2 regions of the Bradyrhizobium sp. LCT2 genome follow, and region 1 is predicted to be linked to the other one. Evidence: predicted binding sites of a transcription regulator. Region 1 holds the regulator's gene; the other holds the start of a gene.
The links. Region 1 encodes PhoB, which activates phosphate uptake and scavenging genes when phosphate is short. Its sites were predicted from a motif close to TGTCATNNANCTGTCAT; they were not measured.

Region 1 (5,291 bases):
GGCGATCAAGGAATACGGCTTCTCCTTCCTGTGGACGCAGCGCTGGGCGCCGTCGGCGGATCCGCCCGTGCTCGGCGCGCTCGGGCCGATGTACGGCACGCTCGTCACCTCGTTCATCGCGATGCTGATTGCCATTCCCGTCGGCCTCGGCATTGCGATCTTCCTCACCGAGCTCTGTCCGCAATGGCTGCGCCGCCCGATCGGCATGGCGATCGAGCTGCTCGCCGGCATTCCCTCGATCATCTACGGCATGTGGGGCTTCTTCGTGCTGGGCCCGTTCCTGGCCAACACCTTCCAGCCCTTCATGATCAAGATCTTCGACGGCGTTCCTGTCTTGGGCGCGATCTTCGCGGGTCCCCCGTCCTATCTCAGCCTGTTCAACGCCGCGCTGATCCTCGCCATCATGGTGCTGCCCTTCATCACCTCGATCTCGGTCGACGTGTTCAAGACGGTGCCGCCGGTGCTGAAGGAGGCCGCCTACGGCGTCGGCTGCACCACCTGGGAAGTCGTGCGCAGCGTGGTGATCCCCTACACCCGCGTCGGCGTCATCGGCGGCGTCATGCTGGCGCTGGGCCGCGCGCTCGGCGAGACCATGGCGGTGACGTTCATCATCGGCAACTCGTTCCGCATCTCCTCCTCGATCTTCGCGCCGGGCACCACGATCTCGGCGGCGATCGCATCCGAGTTTGCCGAGAGCGACGGCCTGCACCAGTCCGGCCTGATCCTGCTCGGCCTTCTGCTGTTCGTGCTGACGTTCTTCGTGCTCGCAGCGGCACGGCTGATGCTGATGCGGCTGGAAAAGAAGGCGGGGAACTAACGCCATGAACCCGATCTATTCACGCCGCCGCCGCAAGGACATCGTCGTTCGCGGACTCTGCATCGCCGCCGCCGCCTTCGGCGTCACCTGGCTTGCGCTGATCCTGATCACGCTGCTTTACAACGGCATCGCCGGTCTGAACCTCGAGATTTTCGTGGCAGACACGCCGCCGCCGGGCTCGACCGAAGGCGGCCTGCGCAACGCCATCGTCGGTTCGATCATCATGACCGTGCTCGGCGTCGGCATTGGCGCGCCGCTCGGCCTGTTCGCCGGCACCTATCTCGCCGAATACGGCCGCAACGACCGCCTGACCTCGGTGATCCGCTTCATCAACGACATCCTGCTCTCGGCGCCCTCGATCATCATCGGCCTGTTCATCTACGGCGCGGTGGTGGTGCCGATGCGCGGCTTCTCGGCGATCGCAGGCAGCCTCGCGCTCGCCGTCATCGTCATCCCGGTGGTGCTGCGCACGACCGAGGACATGCTGCTGCTGGTGCCGAACGCGCTGCGCGAGGCGGCGTCCGCGCTCGGCCTGCCGCGCTCGCTGGTGATCAAGCGGATCGCCTATCGTGCCGCCCGCTCCGGCCTCATCACCGGCGTGTTGCTAGCCACCGCCCGCGTCGCCGGCGAGACCGCGCCGCTGCTCTTCACCGCGCTGTCGAACCAGTTCTTCAGTCTTGGCCTGAACAAGACGATGGCGAACCTGCCGGTCACCATCAACAACTTCGTCCAGAGCCCCTACGCCTATTGGAAGCAGCTCGCCTGGAGCGGCGCGCTGCTGATCACGATTACCGTGCTTGCCCTGAATATTGGCGCGCGCATCCTTGGCGCCGAGAGGACCGCAAAATGAGTGAGCTTTCCGTATCGATGAGCGCGGCCGGTGGGCTGCCCCAGGCGCCGCTGCTGCCGGAAGCGCCGGCCAAGGTGACGGTGCGCAACCTCAACTTCTATTACGGCGAGCACCACGCGCTGAAGAACATCAACCTGACGCTCGGCACCAACCGCGTCACCGCGTTCATCGGCCCGTCCGGCTGCGGCAAGTCAACCCTGCTGCGCATCTTCAACCGGATGTACGACCTCTATCCGGGGCAGCGCGCCACCGGCCAGCTCATGCTCGACCAGACCAACATCCTCGACGGCAAGCTCGACCTCAACCTGCTGCGCGCCCGCGTCGGCATGGTGTTCCAGAAGCCGACGCCGTTCCCGATGACGATCTACGAAAACATCGCCTTCGGCATCCGCCTCTACGAGAAGATCTCGAAGTCCGAGATGGACGACCGCGTCGAGAAGGCGCTGCGCGGCGGCGCGCTGTGGAACGAGGTCAAGGATAAGCTCAACGCCTCCGGCCTGTCGCTCTCCGGCGGCCAGCAGCAGCGCCTCTGCATCGCCCGCACCGTCGCGGTGCGGCCCGAGGTGATCCTGTTCGACGAGCCCTGCTCGGCGCTCGACCCGATCTCGACCGCCAAGGTCGAGGAGCTGATCCAGGAATTGTCCGAGAACTACACGATCGCGATCGTCACCCACAACATGCAGCAGGCGGCGCGCGTCTCCGACAAGACCGCGTTCATGTATCTCGGCGAGCTGATCGAGTTCGACGACACCAGCAAGATCTTCACGTCGCCGAGCGACCGGCGCACGCAGGATTACATCACCGGCCGGTTCGGCTGAGGAGACGGGACATGGGTTCTGAACATACCGCAAAGGCCTTCGACACCGACCTCCAGGAGCTCACCCGGCTCGTCGCCGAGATGGGCGGGATCGCCGAGCGCATGATCGTCGATTCCGTCGACGCGCTGATCCGCCGAGACGTCGCGCTCGGCCAGCGCGTCGTCGCCACCGACACCGAGCTCGACGCGCTGCAGAAGCGCATCGAGGAGCGCGCCGTGCTCACCATCGCCCGCCGCCAGCCGATGGCGGTCGATCTGCGCGAGATCGTCGGCGCCATGCGCGTTGCGACCGATCTCGAGCGCATCGGCGACCTCGCCAAGAACATGGGCAAGCGCGTCGCGGCGCTGGAGACGGATTTTCATCCGCTCAAGCTGTTCCGCGGCCTCGAGCACATGACCGACCTCGTGCAGCAGCAGGTCAAGTCGGTGCTGGACGCCTATGCCGCGCATGATCTGCCGGCGGCGATGGCGGTGTGGAAGGGCGACGAGGAAGTCGACGCCATCTGCACCTCGCTGTTCCGCGAGCTCCTCACCTACATGATGGAGGATCCGCGCAACATCTCGTTCTGCATCCATCTGATGTTCTGCGCCAAGAACATCGAGCGGATCGGCGACCACGCCACCAACATCGCCGAGACCGTGTTCTACATGATCGAGGGCCAGGCGATCACCGACAAGCGGCCGAAGGGCGACATGACGACCTTCGCCACGACGGTCCCGAATACCTGAAGACTTAAGGAGCGACGACACCATGGGCGCACGCATTATGGTGGTTGAGGACGAGGAAGCTCTCACCGAGCTTCTCCGCTACAACCTCGAAGGCGACGGCTATGATGTGGAGACGGTGATGCGCGGCGACGACGCCGACACCCGCCTCAAGGAACACATCCCCGATCTGATCGTACTCGACTGGATGCTGCCGGGACTGTCAGGCATCGAGCTGTGCCGCCGGCTGCGGACCCGGCCCGAGACCAAGCAGCTCCCGATCATCATGCTCACCGCGCGCGGCGAGGAGAGCGAGCGGGTGCGGGGTCTTGCGACCGGCGCCGACGACTACATCGTCAAGCCGTTCTCGGTGCCGGAGCTCCTGGCGCGCGTGAAGGGCCTGCTGCGGCGCGCAAGCCCGGAGCGGCTCGCAACGGTGCTGGCCTATGGCGACATCGAGCTCGATCGCGACAAGCGCCGCGTCGCGCGCTCGGGCCGGCCGATCGACCTCGGCCCGACCGAATATCGCCTCTTGGAGTTCTTCCTGGAGCATCCCGGCCGCGTGTTCTCGCGCGAGCAGCTGCTCGACAGCGTCTGGGGCCGCGACATCTACATCGACGAGCGCACCGTCGACGTCCACATCGGCCGCCTGCGCAAGCTGCTCAATCTCGGCCGCGAGCAGGATCCCATCCGCACCGTCCGCGGAGCCGGCTACGCGCTGGATGATCGCTTTGCGAAGGCGGAGCAGACGTAAGCTAGGGGCGAGTTGGTTTGGCGAGCTGTCGCCACGATATCGGTGTCGTCCCGGCGAAGGCCGGGACCCATAACCCCAGGGCGCAATTGTTTGCGCGACAAGGGTAACTCCGTGTCCCCGTAACCACATCTGCTGGTGGTTATGGGTCCCGGCCTTCGCCGGGACGACATCGGAGTGTGTCGATCCGTCATCGCGTGACGGCGCCGTCTTTGCAATCAGCTAGAGCGACAAACTCACCGCGAGGGCTTCGCCGGTGCGCGCCGGCGATCCGCGGCGGGCTGATATGCCACGCGCGAGTGCTGCGCGCAGTAGGGCAGGCCCGACAGCGCCCTGCCGCCGCAGAAGAAGAAATCCGGGCTCGAGGGATCGCCGACCGGCCAGTGGCAGGTCGCCTCGTTCAGCTCCAGCAGCGACAGCCGCTGGCTCATCGGCACCACGTTGTCGTAGGTGACCGGTTCGGCCTCCACCTCGACCTCGAAGGCCTGCGCCAGCGCGGTGTTGCCGCGCGCAATGGGGCGGCTCACCCGCATCATGTGCTGCGCGGGGCGCGCCTTGCGCGGCCGCGGAGCCGCCGATGAGGGGCTCTTGGCGCGGCCGGATAGGCCGAGCCTGTGTACCTTGCCGATCACGGCATTGCGGGTCACGTTCCCGAGCTCGGCTGCGATCTGGCTGGCCGATAATCCGGCCTCCCAGAGCTTTTTCAACTGCTCGACGCGATCGTCGGACCAGGTCAAAACCGTCATTGCACCCTTTCCCTCGCCGTGCGGCTGCCATCCTGGCGCCTCGCGGCGAATGCCTAAGCCTCGAAAAACCCGTGCCGTCAGAATCCCTTAAGGCTCGCCGGGCGCGCCGATAACGCCCGAACGTCTACGCCGGTACATGAGGACTTAGAGGATCAGAAACACTGCACGAGATGTCGTATCTGACAAGCCAAACGCTACAATATGGCGTGACTCACGCGCAAGAGTCCGCCGACTCGCTTCCACATGTTCCGTGGCGAAAACCCCGCAATTTCGGCTCCGCAAGACTACGGATTCAGCGTTTCGCGAGGCTTTCGGGCGGCATTGACACCGGTTTCACCAGGCATAAGATAGTGTCACGTGCCGCCCTTAAAAGGCGGCACGTTTCGTTTTCCGGGCCGGTCAATGGTGCGCTGCGTGAGCGTGTTCAGGCCGTCCGCAACATCAAGTGATCGTCATGACTAACAGCGCAGCGCCGCATTTGCTTCCCGTTTTCGCCAGATCCGACCTCGGTTTCGAGCGCGGCGAAGGCTGCTGGCTGATTGCGACCAATGGCGATCGCTATCTCGATTTTACCTCGGGCGTCGCCGTGAACGCGCTCGGCCATG
Region 2 (5,291 bases), 1.3 Mb from region 1:
GCTGGCCGCGCAGCCAATTGTCCTCGATGAACCGCACCACCGAGGCCTGCGAGATGTAGGTGTGGCTGACGAAGTTCGTCCTCGCATAGGGCGAAACCACGATGAAGGGAACGCGGGTGCCCGGACCGCAGCGGCCGTTCACCGGCTTGCCGCTAAGCCCCTTCGGCGCCGGCTGCTTCTGCGGGCCGAGACCGCACAGGCCCGGACCGTTGACCTGGTCGGCGGTCGGATCGTAGGAGGCGCTCTTCGGCGCGACGTATTGGTGATCGTACCAGCCGTCGGAGTCGTCATAGGTGATGATGACCGCGGTCTCGCGCCACTCCGGCTGCCTCTGGAGGAAGTTGATCAGCTCGACATTGCCCACCTGCTCGTCGAGCGGATCGGAATTGCCGGCGTGACCGTCCTGGAAGGCCGGCATCTTGATGTAGGAGACGGCCGGGAAGTTGCCGGCCTTCACCGCGGCGTAGAAGTCCTCGAGATCGTAGTTGTGGTTGGCCGGATCAACCTTGCCGTTGAAGTCGTGGGTATGGCCAATCGCATTGACCGAGCTCGGCCGCGCATGGGTCGGGTTGGCGGTCGACTTGTAGTACTGGAAGAAGGCGTGGTGCGGACTGTAGTCCACGATGGTGCCGTTGACGTTGCTCGAGAAGGTGCTGCGGCCGCAACCGGTGGTGCCGTTGGCGTTCTTGAGCGTCAGGTCGAAGCCGCCCATGAAGCTGCCCCAGCTGATGCGCTCGTCGTTGAGCAGATCGCCGATGTTCTTGCTGGTCATCAGCACGGTGCTGGTCGTGCTCGAGCAGGAATCGTAGGCAGGATCGGTGTCGCCGATCAGCGTCAGGCCGCCCTGGCCGTCGGCGATCGAGGACGAGGTGCCGACGACGTTCTGCGCGCCGTTGGTCTGGCCGGAGACCACTTCCAGCATGCCGGGCGTGGACGGACCGAACGTGTCGGTCCAGTGATTGTCGCTCATGGCGAAGTGCTGGGCGTAGTTCCAGAAGGCCGTGACGGTGTTGCCGTCGAAATAGCCCATCACCTGGCCGTTGGTGCCGAACGCGCCGGCGCCGCCGGCCGTGCCGCGGCCGGTGAATTTCGGGAACAGGTCTTCCTTGCCGTTGTCCACCGCCTGCTGCTCGGGCGTGTAGGCATGGTTCTGCGAGCGCGTGTTGGCCTGGGTGCGGTCGAGACGGAACGGATCCGTCGCGCCGGTGCCGTTGGCCGGGCTGTTGTTCGGGTTGTTGACCAGCAGGTTCGCCGTGACGAGGTTGTTGACCTTCGGCGTGTGCGGCTTCGGCACGAAGGGTATAGAGCCGGACGGATTGGCCGCGTTCGGATAGGTCGCGAAATAATGGTCGAACGAGCGGTTCTCGTTGAAGATGATCACGAGATGCTTGATCGGCGTCTCGGTGTGGATGTCATGCGGATGACGGTGACGATCGTGATCATGATCGCGGTCCCGACCGAAATCGTCCGCGAGAACAGGCATGGCGCATGCGAGTGCCGTCGCGGCCGCGAAAATCGCGGCCGTCGTCAGAAATCTGGATTTCATTGTTGTGTTGCCCCGAAGGATTGACGCCGACCCCGGGAACGTTAATGGCGCGCGATGACAGAGCTGTGTCAGTTTGACGCAAGAGACACTTTGCGCAGTTGTTCAGACAAGATTTTCTACACGGGCGATTTGCCCGAAGCTGCCTTCCTCGACCCTCATGGTGAGGAGCCCGCCACAGCGGGCGTCTACTCGGTGCGGATCGGAGAATCCTTCAGGCCATTGTTGTCATAGGCCTTGCGCAAGGTGCCGTTGATCGTCGCCTCGTTCATGAATTTGGTGACGAAGGTCAGCGCCCGGTTGTGGCCGAGCGGTACCGCGACGGCCGTCACCGTCTTCTTGAACGTCTCGTCCAGCACCTTTGTACCGGGAATCTTCTGCGCCATCTTGTTGAGCTGGTCGCGCGACAGCGCGAAGGCGTCGATCTCGCCGCTCTTCAGGAGGCCGAAGATCTCGTCATAGGTCTGATAGCCGGTGACCTCAGCGTTCCTGAGATGCGCGACAGCGCCACGCATGGTGGTGGTGGCGTTGACGGCCGCGACCTTGATGCCGGGCTGGTCGAGCGAGGCAAAACTGGTCACGTTCGAACCAGCCTTGACGATGTAGGTGGCGTCCGCGACCTCGTAGATCGGCCCGAACATCATCTTGCTCTCGCGCTCGGGGTCCTTTGGCAGCCAGGTGACATCCCAGGTGCCTTTGCTGGCCGCGTCGGTGATCTGTCCGGAATTTTGGTGCACGACATATTCGACACCAACGCCGAGCTGGGCCGCCATCTCCTTGCCGAGCTCCACCGGCACGCCGGTATAGCCGGTTTCCGTCCTGGTCGACCAGAATGCGCCGCCTGCGGGGCTGATTGCGATCGCGACCCGCAGCTTGCCGGTCGGCGCGATCTCGTCCTTCAGCCCATCGGCTAGCGCGGGCATGGCAACCGCCGCCGCGAGAACGAGACCGGAGAGGGCCGATTGGACGGACGCGGACATTTCATGTTCTCCTCGCGTTTTCTTGTTCTCGTCGTCCCGACCGCTTCGCTTCCGCCACACGACCTTTGACACAATTCTGGTCGATCGTGCGCGCGGTGAAAAGCGGTTTGTCATGACAAACCTGTCAAAGGCCACACCGCCGTTCGCAGTGCAAGGCCGACGACCGCCATGGCTATGGTGTTCCACGGCCGGACATTTGTTGGTAGCCTGCCGCACCGACAGACAGCAATCGGGGGCCACCGAATGACGCGCGCGAATCCCGCATCTCCCGCACATCGCAATGGAGCGTGGAGACATGTTGGACGGGCGCTAGCCGCCACGGCCGCCGCGATCGCGCTCGCCGGCTGCGAGGACAAGAACGCCTACGTGGCTCCGCCCCCGCCCAAGGTGGACGTGGCGACGCCCGTGCAGCGGCCGGTGACGCGCTATGTCGAGGCCACCGGCAACACCGCGCCGATCAAGAATGTCGACTTGGTGGCGCGCGTGCAGGGTTTCCTGCAGTCGATCGACTACCAGGACGGCACCTTCGTCAAGCAGGGCACCCAGCTCTTTACCATCGAGCCCGAGACCTACAAGCTGAAGCTCGAGCAGGCCCAGGCGGCCGAGGCCGGCGCCCAGGCCTCGCTCCGGCAGGCGGAGGCCGACTTCAAGCGGCAAAGCGATCTGGTGCAGCGGCAGGCGGTCTCGCAGGCCACCCTCGACACCTCGACCTCGACCCGCGAAAACGCGCAGGCCAATCTCCTGCAGGCGCAGGCCAACACCAGGATCGCCGAGGTCAATTACGGCTACACCAAGGTCACCGCGCCGTTCGACGGCGTCGTCAGCGCCCACATGGTCTCGATCGGCGAGCTCGTCGGCGTCTCCTCCCCGACCCAGCTCGCGACCATCGTCGCGATGGACCCGATCTGGGTGAACTTCACCGTCAACGAGCAGGACGTGCTACGCATCCGCGCCGAAGCGGCCCGCCGGGGACTGACGCCCACCGACCTCAAGCAATTTCCGATTCAAGTCGGGCTCCAGAACGAGACCGGCTATCCGCATGAAGGCAAGCTCGACTACGTCTCGCCGACCCTCAACCAGTCGACCGGTACGCTTGCCGTGCGCGGCCTCGTCCCCAACGACAAGCGGGTGCTGCTGCCCGGTTATTTCGTCCGCGTCCGCGTGCCCTTCGACCAGGAGAAGGGCGCGCTCCTCGTTCCCGACACCGCGCTCGGCAGCGACCAGGGCGGCCGCTATCTGCTGGTGGTCAATGGCGACAACGTCGTCGAGCAGCGCAAGGTGCAGATCGGCCCCACCGATAACGGCCTGCGCGTGATCGAGAGCGGGCTGAAGCCGGACGACCGCGTCGTGATCGCGGGGCTGCTGCGGGTGATCCCGGGCCAGAAGATCGACCCGCAAGTGACGAAGATCGAGCAGCCGCAGGCGTCTGCCAAGTAGGAGCTGCCTGCCATGATCTCAAAATTCTTCATCGAGCGGCCGGTCCTCTCGAACGTCATCGCACTGCTGATGATCCTGATCGGCGGCGTCGCGCTGTTCAACCTCGCGATCGCGCAATACCCCGACGTGGTGCCGCCGACCGTGCAGGTCACCACGCGCTATCCCGGCGCCAGCGCCAAGACCGTGATCGACACGGTAGCCCTGCCGATCGAACAACAGGTCAATGGCGTCGAGGACATGCTCTACATGCAGTCCTACAGCGGCTCCGACGGCACCTATACGCTGACCGTGACCTTCAAGATCGGCACCGACCTCAACTTCGCGCAGGTGCTGGTGCAGAACCGCGTCTCCAGCGCGCTGTCGCAACTGCCGACGTCCGTGCAGAACCAGGGCGTCACCGTCCAGAAGAAATCGACCTCGATCCTGCTGTTCGTGACGCTGACCTCGCCGGACTCCCGGTTCGACAGTCTCTATTTGAGCAACTACGCCACCATCAACATCCGCGACGAGCTCTCGCGCCTGCCCGGCGTCGGCAACGTCACGGTGTTCGGCGCAGGCCAGTATTCGATGCGGGTGTGGCTCGACCCGAACAAGCTGCAAGTCCGCGGCCTCGTGCCGCAGGACGTGATCCAGGCGATCCAGCAGCAGAGCCAGCAGGTCTCCGCCGGCCAGGTCGGCGCGCCGCCGACGCCGCCGGGCCAGGCGTTCCAGTACACGCTCAACGTCAACGGCCGGCTCGACGACACCAGCCAGTTCGAGAACATCATCGTCAAGTCAGGCACCAGCGGCGACGTCACGCGGGTGCGCGACGTCGGCTGGGTCGAACTCGGCGCGCAGACCTACAGCCAGATCTTCTCGCTGAACAAGCAGCCCGCCGTCGGCATCGGCGTGTTCCAGTCGCCGGGCGCCAACGCGCTCCAGGTCGAGCAGGCCGTCGAGAAGAAGATGGCGGAGCTCGCCAAGCGCTTCCCGGAAGGCATCAAATACGACACGCCGTTCGACACAACCAAATTCGTCGAGGCCTCGGTGCACGAGGTCTACATGACGCTGATCGAGGCCGGCCTGCTCGTGCTGGTCGTGATCCTGGTGTTCCTGCAGGACTGGCGCGCCATGCTGGTGCCGGCAACGACCGTGCCGGTGACCATCATCGGCGCCTTCGCCGCGATGGCGGCGCTCGGCTTCACCATCAACATGTCCACGCTGTTCGCGATCGTGCTGGCGATCGGAATCGTCGTCGACGACGCCATCGTGGTGGTCGAAGGCGCCGCCCACAATATCGAGCAGGGCATGAACGGCCACGACGCCGCGATCAAGGCGATGGACCAGCTATT

Region 2: the regulator PhoB is predicted to act here: its motif matches at 1,601-1,617, upstream of EI171_RS14020 (phospholipase C).

Annotation. Positions count from the first base shown of each region.
Region 1 is NZ_CP034432.1:1,542,657-1,547,947, forward strand. It holds gene pstC (phosphate ABC transporter permease subunit PstC) at 1-817, shown strand, start outside; gene pstA (phosphate ABC transporter permease PstA) at 822-1,667, shown strand; gene pstB (phosphate ABC transporter ATP-binding protein PstB) at 1,664-2,485, shown strand; gene phoU (phosphate signaling complex protein PhoU) at 2,497-3,213, shown strand; gene phoB (phosphate regulon transcriptional regulator PhoB) at 3,236-3,943, shown strand; gene EI171_RS07915 (GcrA family cell cycle regulator) at 4,177-4,686, opposite strand; gene EI171_RS07920 (aspartate aminotransferase family protein) at 5,141-5,291, shown strand, end outside.
Region 2 is NZ_CP034432.1:2,862,021-2,867,311, reverse strand. It holds gene EI171_RS14020 (phospholipase C) at 1-1,546, opposite strand, end outside; gene EI171_RS14015 (ABC transporter substrate-binding protein) at 1,732-2,523, opposite strand; gene EI171_RS14010 (efflux RND transporter periplasmic adaptor subunit) at 2,767-3,960, shown strand; gene EI171_RS14005 (efflux RND transporter permease subunit) at 3,973-5,291, shown strand, end outside.